Regions from separate parts of the Halalkalibacter lacteus genome, predicted to be linked through region 3. Evidence: riboswitches for the same ligand, from Rfam matches in the RefSeq annotation. Region 3 holds a riboswitch; each other region holds the start of a gene.
What was found. A riboswitch is a leader RNA that binds a small molecule or an ion and turns the genes downstream of it on or off. The one in region 3 is predicted to bind thiamine pyrophosphate.
Positions count from the first base shown of each region.

Region 1: another riboswitch for thiamine pyrophosphate. It lies ahead of SAZ04_RS06795 (acetylornithine deacetylase); the one in region 3 lies ahead of thiE (thiamine phosphate synthase).
Region 2: another riboswitch for thiamine pyrophosphate. It lies ahead of SAZ04_RS18200 (ABC transporter permease); the one in region 3 lies ahead of thiE (thiamine phosphate synthase).

Region 1 covers NZ_JAWRVL010000007.1:19,297-23,552, forward strand. Annotated here, with positions in the region: gene SAZ04_RS06785 (ABC transporter ATP-binding protein) at 1-510, opposite strand, end outside; gene tenA (thiaminase II) at 503-1,177, opposite strand; gene SAZ04_RS06795 (acetylornithine deacetylase) at 1,220-2,494, opposite strand; TPP riboswitch at 2,682-2,782, opposite strand; gene SAZ04_RS06800 (3'-5' exonuclease) at 3,074-3,736, shown strand; gene SAZ04_RS06805 (YwaF family protein) at 3,779-4,256, shown strand, end outside.
Region 2 covers NZ_JAWRVL010000032.1:22,362-26,617, forward strand. Annotated here, with positions in the region: gene SAZ04_RS18190 (ABC transporter ATP-binding protein) at 1-566, opposite strand, end outside; gene SAZ04_RS18195 (ABC transporter substrate-binding protein) at 586-1,629, opposite strand; gene SAZ04_RS18200 (ABC transporter permease) at 1,642-2,427, opposite strand; TPP riboswitch at 2,489-2,601, opposite strand; gene SAZ04_RS18205 (peptide-methionine (S)-S-oxide reductase) at 2,733-3,110, opposite strand; SAM riboswitch class I at 3,202-3,316, opposite strand; gene SAZ04_RS18210 ((2Fe-2S)-binding protein) at 3,594-4,061, opposite strand; gene SAZ04_RS18215 (FAD binding domain-containing protein) at 4,054-4,256, opposite strand, start outside.
Region 3 covers NZ_JAWRVL010000003.1:159,358-163,613, reverse strand. Annotated here, with positions in the region: gene thiO (glycine oxidase ThiO) at 1-916, opposite strand, end outside; gene SAZ04_RS03505 (thiazole synthase) at 941-1,720, opposite strand; gene thiS (sulfur carrier protein ThiS) at 1,723-1,920, opposite strand; gene thiE (thiamine phosphate synthase) at 1,922-2,554, opposite strand; TPP riboswitch at 2,611-2,717, opposite strand; gene SAZ04_RS03490 (YqgU-like beta propeller domain-containing protein) at 2,860-3,978, opposite strand; gene aspA (aspartate ammonia-lyase) at 4,212-4,256, opposite strand, start outside.

The DNA of each region.
Region 1 (4,256 bases), on a different contig from region 3:
ATCAAGGGCACTAAACGGTTCATCTAACAACAATACACTTGATCCACTTAACACTGTTCTTAAAAACGAAACACGCTGCCTCATGCCACCAGATAACTCGCCTGGATACTTTTTTTCAACACCTTTTAATCCAAACTCACCTAGTAGGTCGGATACTCTTTTATGAGCTTCTTGCTTTTTTATCCCTTTTAATTCAAGAGGAAGTGCCGCGTTGTCCAAAATCGTTCTCCAAGGCATGAGCAAGTCTTGTTGCGGCATATATCCGACTTTCCCATAGCGATTCGGATACTCTTTTCCATTTATGAGGATCTTTCCATTTAAAGGCTCTTCAAGTCCTGTTATGAGTCTAAAAATCGTACTTTTCCCCGATCCACTTGGCCCAATTATGCTAATGAATTCACCTTTATGGACATCAAAATCGAGTGAATTTAGAATGAGAACTGATTGTTCACTTTTGCTTTCTTTATAGTGAAAACTGACCCCTTTAAACTGTAAAGATCGTTCACTCATCCGTTGGCCACATTTCCTGTTTGTATGACATATCCCAGAACATATACTCAAAACGCGTCGTATTTAAAAAGATTTCTTCGAGCTTTCTAAGTTCCGACTCAGGTTTTCCTTCTGTTAATGTATTAAGCAGGTCAATGCACCAATGAGCTAATTTACCAAATTCTTCTGAAGAGTACATTTGAATCCATTCTCCGTAAAATTCATGCGTACTTGCCCCTGGTCTTTCATTTAGTTCTTTTCCAATTTCCCAGTAGCTCCACATGCAAGGAAGAACAGCAGCTACAAGATCGGCTAATGTCCCGTTTTGACCAACGTGTAACATGTAATGTGTGTAGGCAAGGGTTGTTGGAGCTGGTTTGGCTTGTTCAAACTCTTGTTCTTCAATTTCAAACTTCTTTGCATATTGACGATGAAGAGACATTTCTTCATTTAAAGTTGAATCTAATAATTTTGCAAACTTTCCCATCGTTTCAACGTCTTCTGCTTTCATAGCACCTAAAGCAAACAGCTTCGCATAATCGATTAAGTACAAATAATCTTGAATCATAAAGAAGCGGAACTTCTCACGATCAAGCGTCCCATCTCCAATTCCTTGGACAAATGGGTGAGCATGATTCTTCTTCCAAATCGGCTGCAATTTCTCATACAAACGTTCACTAAATTTCACGTGTAAGCACCTCTTTTTACGATAGTTCGATTATCCATTACTTTATGAATGGCGGTTTGTCCATTCATAAATAAACGTAGCAAGAACTTTTGTATAGTCGACTAATTGATCAATCGATACTTGTTCATTGACAGAATGGGCGTTCAGCAAATCTCCAGGGCCATAAATAACCGTCGGAATCCCTGCATCCGCTAACCATCCACCATCTGTTACGGTTGGAGAGACATCAAGAATCGCCTCTTGTCCGGTTACGTGTTGATGTGAGCGTGCTAGTATCTGGACTCCCGGATGGGTTGGATCGATCTCGAGTGATGGAAAAATTTCTCCACGGTCTTCAATCATCGAAGTTCCACCCCAAGTAAACGTAGGAGGATGCTCACGTAACCATATATCACCTTGAGCCACTTTTAAAATGTGTTCTTCTATCTCTTTTGCTACTTTGTCGTATGTTTCATTTGGATAAAAATGGACAGTAATCCACAATCGGCACTCATCTGCGACAAACGCTGCATGTCTTCCACCCTCAATCACTGCTGGGTTAATCGTATTCGCACCTGGTGGAAAACCCGGATAGCTTTTTGTAATGGCCCAGTGGCGCTCAAGTTCCCCAAGGCCCTCCATTACTTTCATCATTTTTTCAATTGCACTTGCAGCTACTAAATTGCCTCCGGCATGAATCATGCTTCTTCTTGTAGCATCATGGTATGTCTGATTGCTTTTCACCGTAATCCAACCAGTGATGACACCACCTTGGCCTTGAATATGTAAGTCACTCGTATCAACAACAACTGCACAATCAGCGCTGTATCCACGCTTGCAGCATTGCAGTGTACCCGCCTCTCCTACTTCTTCTCCAATGACAGATTGGAACAAAAGATCACCCGGCAACTCGATACCCGCTTCACGGAGTAGTTTTACCGCAAATAAAGCCCCAGCCAACCCACCTTTCATATCAGCTGCACCCCGTCCAATAACAACCCCATCTCGAACGATTGGTGTAAACGGATCGATCTCCCACTCTTCTCCCTCACTTACTTCTGCAACATCCATATGTCCATTAATAATCAGACTTTTGAATGTATCAGAAGCCGTTCCTTTTAGAAGACCAACTACGTTAGGGTCATTCGGGTATACATCCCACATATCAATCTCAAACCCTAACTCTTCTAAAAAGGTAGCGACGTATTGTTGCGCCTCTTTCGTATTTCTTGCTGGCGGGGCAGGTGTTTTAAATGAAATGAATGTTTTTAGTAAGTCAATCATCTCACCTTTTCGTTCATCAATTTGCTTCAATATTACATCTAAATTTTTTGACACGCCCTTCCCTCCTTTTGAAATCACACTTCATATCCTTTCAACACAGATAGAAATTTAACGTTAAAAGAGTTCTTCTATGGGACAATCGGTCCTCCATACACCCATGAAGACGCAAAAAAACCACTTCTAGTTCGCTCGAAGTGGTTGAGAACAAAAAGTATGCTTAACTCAAGAATATGATATCAGAAACTTTCATACACTTCTTCCCTCCGCTAGTCTGAACTAGATCAGGTTATAAGGGTTAAGATGACCATCTCTCTCAGCTAAAAAGCACCCCTAGTAGTGATTGCTATTAAATTTAAACTACTACTAGTTGTACCATATTATGATAACAACATCAACAAGTTACAACCAGATAAAACAGAATAATGATTTATATCCCTATAACCATCATTACCTCGAATTGAAATGATCGTAATTGATCTTCGTGATTAAATACATGGGTATTAATCAAGTTGAGGAGAATTCTACTCAGATATGTTACATTAAATTCGTCTCCTTTTTTTACCGTAACTGCATCGTAAACGCTTGATCAGAGAAGAGTATAGGTATTAAAGAAAATTGAAAGGATGATGTAAGGTGATAGCTATTGTTTTTGACCTAGAGTTAATCAAACGGTTTCGAAAAGGACAACCGAGTGAAATTGTTGAAATAGGTGCTTGCAAAGTTGATATGCAAACGAAAAAAATTATAGATCATTTCCAAATGTATATCTTTCCAAAACGAGGTCACATTTCTAAAAGCACGAGAAAATTTATTAAGATGAAGGAAGAAGATGTTGAAAAGGCTGTGCCATTTGACATAGGAATCCAAAAGTTTTCCAAATGGCTTGGAGAAGAGTACTATTTATGCTCTTGGGGTAAAGACGACCGAGCTCATTTCATCAATCAATCTGTTCAAAATAAACTGCCTCTTGAATGGTTACGTAACTATAATGATATCCAAAAGCCAATCGGCAAATTGTTATCAGAAGAGCTCAACAATCAATTAGGGCTTAAAAACGCATTAACAATAGCTGGAATCGAACCGATAGGAAAGGCTCACCGCGGCATTGATGATGCTATTAACACAGCTATGTTATTAATAAAATTCCTAGATCAAATTGAATTAAAAGAAAATAATTTGTCTACAAATGAAATTCAGAACCATTACCGAAAATACAAACGATCTAGGTTTCGTCACAAAGATCAAGCTGCTAAAGAAAAACAATACCCTTTCACTACACCACCGAATCATTCCTAAGCATCTATTGTTCTTTACGTAACCAAAAGGAGAGTGGACTACATGCGATCTATTTTTGAATTAGACATGTTTGTTGATGATTCCCTTTTTTTATCATCCGTACATATCTTCACTCTCATTCTTTTTTTGGTTTTTGTTATACTCCTTTATTCATTACGTCATTTCTCTCGGATGAAAAGATTCGGTCGTTGGATACTAGTACTATCATTAGCTATTTCAGAATTAAGTTTACTACTGTGGGGTATTTCCGTTGAGCTATGGGATATTAGATTTAACTTGCCATTACAACTTTGTACGATTAGTTTATATCTGTGCATGTACATGCTCGTATTCAAAAGTTATTTTGTGTTTGAAATTGTCTATTTCTTCGGATTAGCTGGAGCGTTACAGGCACTCATTACACCAGATTTGTTTTATACCTTTCCCCATTTTCGTTTTCTTCACTTTTTCATTGCGCATTTTGCTATTATTCTTGCTATCTTATATATGGTATGGGTTGAGAAATTTACGGTTAGTGCCA
Region 2 (4,256 bases), on a different contig from region 3:
CTATGTGTGATAAATAAGACGGTTCGTTGCATTTTCCTCCATATTTGCAACAGCCAACTATGCATTTTTTCACGAGTTAACGCATCCAGAGCGCCAAAAGGTTCATCTAATAACAATAGTTCTTTTTTATGCAAAAAGGTTCGTAGCAACGCAGCTCTTTGTTTCATTCCTCCCGACAAGACGTCCGGATAAGAATGCTCATATCCTTCTAATCCAAACAGCGGAAAAAGAGAAAGTGCCTCTTCCTTTACTTGTTCTGTTTGTTGCTTCGTTATCATTGGACCTAAAAGAACATTTTCTAGCACGGTTTTCCATGGGAATAATAAGTCCTTTTGCATCATGTAACTGCTATAACCACGTTTCCCAATTATATTCTGACCATCTAGCAAAATTTCTCCCTCATGCGGAACTTCAAGGCCCGTAATTAAATTAAATAATGTACTTTTGCCACAGCCACTTGGTCCAATTAATGAAACAAACTCTCCTTTTTGAAGAGACAGGTTTATTCCTTTAATAACGGGTTCCCCGCCAAACGAATGCTGCAGATTGCGAATGCTTAGTTCCATATACACTCCTAATTTCTCATTAAGGTAAGAATTTATTTGTCATCGCTTCTTCAGTCGATACTTCTGTTTCAATTAGTCCAGCCTCAAGCATCCAAGAGGAAAAATTATCCCAAATGTCTTCACTTTGAATGCCCCACTTTTCTGCACCCCCTTGATAACGAGGGCTTAGCCAATTTTGTGACGCACGAATAAGTTCTTCATCTGTTTCCGGGGTAGCCGCAATTAACATCTCTGCTGCTTCCTCTGGTTGTTCAATCGCAAATTCATATCCTTTTGACACAGCTCTTACAAATTTTTCAACTAGCTCAGGCTTCTCTTCAATGACAGCATCGCTGCTAAAAATAACAGGAGAATAATAGTTAAAGACAGGATCAATATCTTTAAGATAAATCATATTAATGTCTTCACCACGAACTTCCGCTTCAATCCCCGTCCAACCATAAAAAATCCATTGAAAATCAATGTCTCTCTTCGTATTTGCAAAAAAGTCAGCTGAACCAACAATGACATTTTCAACAGTTGAAGGATCTACCTGATGCTGATTTAAAACCGTGTTCAAAATTGCCTCTTCCTCAGCACCACCAAAACCGCCATATGTTTTCCCTTCAAAATCCTCTGGTGATGCAATCTCTTTTTCAACTGGAGAAGCAAAACCAGATGTATGCTCCTGAATCACAGCTGCGATCGAAACGACTGGAATATCTTTTGATCTAGCAATAGTAACACCAGTTTGAGATCCGATCCCAAAATCAGCTTGTCCTGCCGCAACAATTGGTACAGCACCTTCCATCGCAGGTTCGATAATCGTTAAATCAATTCCTTCTTCTTCAAAGAATCCTTTTTCTTTGGCGACATAAATACCGGTATGATTCGTGTTCGGTACCCAATCTAACATAAAGGTCGCTTCAACTAATTCTGAAGATTCAACCTGCACCTCTCCCCCAGCTTCTGATTCGATTTCCGTCTCCACTTCTTCACCTTGACTTGACTCTTCTACTTGATTGCAACCAACTAAAACAAGCATGATGATCAATAACAAAAAGGTACTTACTTTCTTTAACATCGAATTCTCTCCTCAATTCATTTTTTTATATTTGTGAGACTTATGTTTCCACGGCATCATAACTCTACCTAGGAAAACAACAACTAAAAATAACAGGCAGCTTAATAGTGAAATTAATACAATAACGACGAAAACTTTGTCTGTTGCAAACGAGCTTTGAGCTTTTATTAAATAAATCCCTAACCCAGAACTTGCACCGACCCACTCTGAAATAACAGCTGCTAACACACTATAAGTCGCTCCGATTCTCAACCCTGTAAATAGATAAGGAAGCGCGTGTGGGAATCGAACAGAATAAAACACCTGCCAAAATGACCCTCCCATTGATCTGACAAGCCGAATCATATCACGATCACTTGATTGCAGTCCCTCAACTACACTAACGACAACCGGAAAAAAAGTCACTAAAGCTACGACAAGCACCTTAGGAAGAATTCCGTACCCAAACCAAATAATAAGCAAGGGGGCAATCGCAATAATAGGAATCGTTTGCGAGAATAAGAGAATTGGATAAAAACTTTTACGTAAAAACGGCGAGATATCTAATATAAAGGCCATCACTAACGCAACCGCAATGCCTAATAAGAAACCAAGCAGCGCCTCTTTCGAAGTCATCCAAATATGTTCCGGTAATAGGTGCCACGTTTGAAACAACGTATGAACAATCAAACTGGGAGCTGGTAAAATCCAGTTTTCAATCTCCCAAATCCTAACAGCCACTTCCCATACCACGAGAAAAATTAAAATAGCGCTGATCGCAGGTGCAGCTGAACGGACAAACTGACGTAAAGAAACCATGTATACCTCCTTTCGCAAAAAAAGCCTACACACCACAGAGGCGTGTAGACTTACATATCACACGTAATTCTAATAAACATCCCTCCGCAGGCATTACCCAGATCAGGTTTAAAGGGTCGATATCTTCATCGGAATATCCTCTCAGCCAGCCTCATAGCTCCCCTATTAATTTTCATAATTTTTCCTTCGAAAGCGTAACACACATTCTGAATTACAGCAATATTCCGTTCTTTCCAACTGAACAAGATTACTCGTCGTGTAATTGCTTCACAGTTAACTTAAGTATTCTTTCATGTGAAGTTTAATTAGGATATTCGTTTGATCTCTTCCAAGCTAGTAATATGTTTCCATACTGGGGTAATTTCTGTAATAATTTCATCTTTTAAAATATGTTTTAGTTCGTTTTTCTTTTGTTTAGCTATTGTTAATTGATTAATAGTAGAAAAGAAAATGAATGATTGATTTTTAACTTGCTGACCTTCTCTAATTATTGGGTCATGCAAGTCAAAAAACAAATCTAATAATTCGTTATAGGATACTTTCCAAGGATCAAACCATATTTCTACTAGATCTACATTTGCCCGTTTTAAATGCCCTATTTGAACATATTCAATACCACGAAAAACTGTAATAAACGCTTTTTGACTGAAAAACTCACTTGCACCAAACACTGCTTTTTCCATTATTATCGCTCCTCCTGAGCGATAAGCCTCTCATCCATTCAAAAAAACCTCTCTTTAATTTAAAGAGAGGTTAGTATGATTAAATACATTGCTCTCATCTTTCAAAGGTAACACCTTTGCAGGAATTAGCACCGTTCAAGTCAATATTTTGACTTGATGGTTGCCGGGTTTCATAGGGCCTGTCCCTCTACCACTCTGGATAAGAAGTTTATCGCTATTTAATTTTTTATTCTTTAACAACTTTATTGTTACTAATCTTATCAACCACTTAGCTAAAATTCAAGTAATATTTTAAAAATAATGATAAAAGTTGCCCTCTCTAATAGAGAAATGCGCTTGATTATTACAGATAAAAAGAAAATTAGTTAGTAAAACTATGGATTATCCTGCTTAACCTCCTAATAATAATTACTAAATTAGTATCCCAACAATTGATGAAGTAATACAGATTTAATGGTTTTATTATTTTGAACATAGAAAAGCCTATAGATTCTTATGGGGACTTGATAACACTGATGTTATAGCCTCTTTAATTTCTTGATACCCTGTACAACGGCAAATATTAGATTCTAACCAATCCTTAATTATCGTATCATCTGCATTTGGATACTTTTGAATTAATGAATTGCAATTCATAATAAATCCAGGCGTACAATAGCCACATTGGAACGCAAACTTTTCAATAAACTGCGATTGAATTGGAGCGTTTTTAAGCCCTTCCACCGTTGTAACTTTTTTATCTACTGCCTCAACAGCAAGCATTAAACATGACTTCATTGAATCCCCGTCTATATCAATGGTACAAGCACCACAATCACCATTTAAACAGCCAGGTTTTGCCCCGGTTAACCCTAGCTCCGCGCGTAGAACATATAATAATGTATCCGCATATCGTGCATATATCGTACGATCTTCACCATTTATATTTAATGTCATTTCACTTTTATGCATTTCCCTCTCCTTCCCATGCATCTAATACATCAAGCAACGTATTCTTCAATACAAACTGCCGGTATTCTGCAGAACCTTGAACATCATCGAGAATAGGTGCAGGGATTCGTTGTATCGCTTCTTCAATTCTTGTTTCTTTAGATAATTGTTTATTATTTAAACTTTCTTCTATTAACTGATTACGAAAAGGAAATG
Region 3 (4,256 bases):
GTCCTGCCCATGTGTGAAAGGGAGTTTCCTTTTCCAAAAATGGGAAAACATGCTTATTCCAATTCGTTAACCGTGCAATTCCTTTTTCCGTAACGTTCGTACGAAAGCCGGCAATGTCTTCTGAAGCACCATTTACTAATGTTCCATTTGCCTTTGGAACGAGGTATCCTTGACTTGTGTAAACAATATGTTTGACCTGATTAATGGGTATTTCGTATGCACAAATCTGTCCACGTATCGGATAAACTGGGATTCGAACTCCGAATGTTTCCTCCAATTCACTAGACCAAGCGCCCGAGCAAACAATCAGACGATCTCCTACAAACTCACGACCATCTTTTGCACGTAATGCAACCGACTGTTTCCACTCAACTACCTCTACTACATCAAGATGTTCAATAATGGTAACTCCATTTGCGCGACAAGCACGTTCTAATGCCTTCACATAATCCGGTGCAAAAACATGACTCTCCTCTGGATAATACATGGCAGCTTTCACGTCTTTAGAAAGGGACGGCTCCATTTTCCATAATTGTTCACCCGAAATTAATTCAGCTTGAGCTCCCCATTCACGTTGCCATGACTGTCTCGTTTCGAGAGAAAGCACATCAGCATCATGATAAACCGCATGAAGACTTCCACTCTGAGAAAATTCAAAGTCCAACTTCGATACTTCTTTTACATCAGTTTGCCACTTATTATACATGCGCAAGCTATCAAGACATAATTTAAAAAAGTCATCGGGGTCCTCTCCAATTTCTGAAAAAGGAGCAAGCATGCCTGCGGCTGCTCCAGATGCTTGCCCCCCGCAACTTGTTTTCTCCAGAACTGTGACATCATAATTACGTCTGCTAAGCTCAAATGCTGTCGCTAAACCAATGACGCCCCCTCCTAAAATGATTACTTTCTCTTGCACAATTCTCCCCCCCAATCAGCCCTTCTACTTTGAAACGAATGAAGCTAGACCACTACTAGCAGTTGCATACTTCTTCTTTTGGATCCGCCCTGCTTCATATGATAATCTACCTGCTTCAATTGCTTGTTTCATTGCATGAGCCATCTTTACAGGATCTTTCGCCTTTGCTACAGGAGTATTCATTAATACACCATCTGCCCCTAACTCCATTGCTTGGACAACATCCATAGCTGAACCTAGTCCAGCGTCAACAATAATGGGCACATTCGCTTGTTCGATAATCAATCCGAGATTATAAGGATTTAAAATACCTAAACCAGTTCCAATTGGAGCGCCGCCTGGCATTACAGCAGAGGCACCTGCTTCTTCTAACCTTTTACAAAGAACAGGATCATCTGATGTGTATGGCAAAACGACAAATCCTTCCTTAGCAAGAACCTCTGTAGCTTTTAACGTTTCAATTGGGTCTGGTAAAAGTGTCTTTTCATCAACACTTATTTCAACTTTAATCCAATCACTTAAACCAGATGCTTTAGCAAGCCTAGCAATTCGAATCGCCTCTTCAGCCGTTTTAGCACCTGATGTATTCGGCAAATACGTGAATGACATTCCTTCTAAATGTTGTAAAATCGCATCTTCATTCGGAGCACCTAAGTTCACTCTTCGGATAGCAAACGTTAAGACTTCAGCTCCAGAAGCTTTTATTGCTTCATTTTGCACAAAAGGATTTGGGTATCTTCCCGTTCCAAGAAAAAAACGAGATGATAATGCTTTGCCTGCTATTGTTAATTTATTTTGTTTCATTTTCATCCACCTCCGACGAATTGAACAAGTTCAATTCTCATTCCATCATGCAATTTTGTTACAGACCAATTTGAACGTTCAATAATCGAACCATCTATCTCAGTTACAACAAGGTGAGGTTCAAGTTCAAAATGAGACACAACCTCTTCAAGAGTAGAAGCATCTATGTTATGTTCTTCTCCGTTAATGAGTAAACGCACTTTATTTCTCTCCCTTTTCAGCTAATATTTTCGTAAATTGCTCACAAACTCCTTTAATATCTTCCGCTCCAACGATTTCTGAGATCATGCAAATTCTCGTTGCACCTGCTTCTAATACTTGATCGACATTATGCAGTTTAATCCCTCCGATCGCGACAAACGGGATCGTAATTTCAGCAGCGACCTGTTGAATGTATTCAGTCGTAACCGGGTCAACAACATCAACTTTGCTATTTGTATGAAAAATAGGTCCAACTCCAATATAATCAGCACCACTTGCTTCCGCTTCACGTGCTTCGTCGATATGATGAGTTGAAATACCAATAATTTTATCTTGTCCCAAAATATTTCTTGCATCAGCAAGTGGCAAATCATCTTGGCCAAGATGAATCCCATCAGCGTCCACTGCAAGAGCAACATCAATATAATCATTAACAATAAACGTTACATCATGCTTTTCCGTTAATTCTCGTAATGCTTTAGCTTTCCTTAATACTTCTCTCTTACTGCTTGTCTTATCTCGCAATTGAATAATATCCACTCCACCAAGAATCGCTGCTTCCATAACTTCTATAAGTTCTCGACCTTGATGAAACTCTTCACCTGTTATGGCGTATAATTTAAACTCTTTCATGCTAGCCCCACCTTTATGATAAAAAATCCAAAAAAAGCCGCATCCGAACATACGGAATACGACTGCGACGACTTCCCTACGCTGGCGTGATCCAGATCAGGTATAAGGGTAAAAGGCATAGCCTTTTTCTCAGTCCACTAGATGGACACCCCTAGTCTTGAAAATACATACAAGTTATTAACTCCATTATGACAGACTGCTTCAAAAATGCAAGGGGTTCGAGTTTTATGTGTGTTCAAAAAAGTGGGTGCAATGTCTTGCACTCACAACTTAGAGGCACTCAAAAAACTTTTCTTTAGCAACTTCTATTCTTCCCACATCGGTACAAGTGCCCCTTCTTGTATATCATATCCAAATTCATACCGTTCACCAATAAGAAGAATGGATCCTCCTGGTGAAATAGACAGTGGGACATGCTTTTCTAATGAAATCAATTTTTCTTCAGAGTCAGCTCGAACGTTATAGGCAATTAATTCGTATCCATCTTCATAACTAAAGTAATCACTGCTATATTTTGGACGCAAGTAATAAAAAATGCCGTTGTTATGATCATACGAATAATATGGAATCCACCACTGCTCTGAATACGTGTTGAGGATTGGCATCTCAATTTTTCTATATGGCTTTTGCTCATCATAAAAACGATAGACAGAATAGAGGTCATAAATGGAATCAACAGTAACAGAAAGCGATAACCCATCAGGAAAAGCCATAAATGCAATAACTGTATCCTTCCACCTATTGGTTTCTCCATTCTCTATATCTAGTTCATAAAGCGGGGCTTGAAAATTGGGTTCTAACTCTTCCCATTTCAAATATCCTACTTTCGATTCTGAGACCCACTGAATATAGGATTCTTCAAGGCCAATATCAGTTATCTTCTTCTCTTCAACATTCCCTACATATGTTTCAAATTCCCAATTTGGCAAATAAGCAACCATCACAAATGTCTGTGTGTCATATGGATTCCAATAAATCGTATACTCTTCACCATAATCCTTAATTGTCCAGATAATACCCCCTTGATCATTAAGGATCAACAACTGTGACTGTTCTTCCAAAGAAAGATACTGTACAGCAAATAAGGAATAATCTGCATTTGCTCTTACGTCTATTATCCACCCATCTTCTTCTAAAAAAACTGACGATTCTCCTAAAAAAAGATTGTGTTTATGTAAACTGAACTGTTCATTTTCCTCTTGTAAAAATAGTACAGTATCTTTATCATACCAACTTGCTACTTCTATAATAGGAAGCTTATTTTGTATTGGTGTCATAATTGAACCCGTAAAAAATGAAGAAGGTACATTGGACTTAGCAGGTAACTCACTCAAGCTTTTTGGGGCAGGTAGGATCAAGGTAGGAGCTTGGGCACAGGCTGAAACTGTAAAAAGAACAAAGATACTTACGATCAAATGTTTCATGTCAACCCGTCCCCACTTTTTCATATTTTAATTCATTTATTAGACGAATAAACTCCCTAAAATGATTCAACAAATAGATAAGTTCACTAAACGTACACAAAAAAATGACTCAGTATCTTCAGCAAACTCCAAATCAATACATTATAGCGCATACAAATACCCTTTTGCACTATTTTCTTAATGGAAGCTGAAGTCATTGAGTCATCCGAGTTATTCGCAATGTCTTTTTAACCTTAAATAAATCGTGAACCAGCTATACCTGGATTCGTCATTTCTTT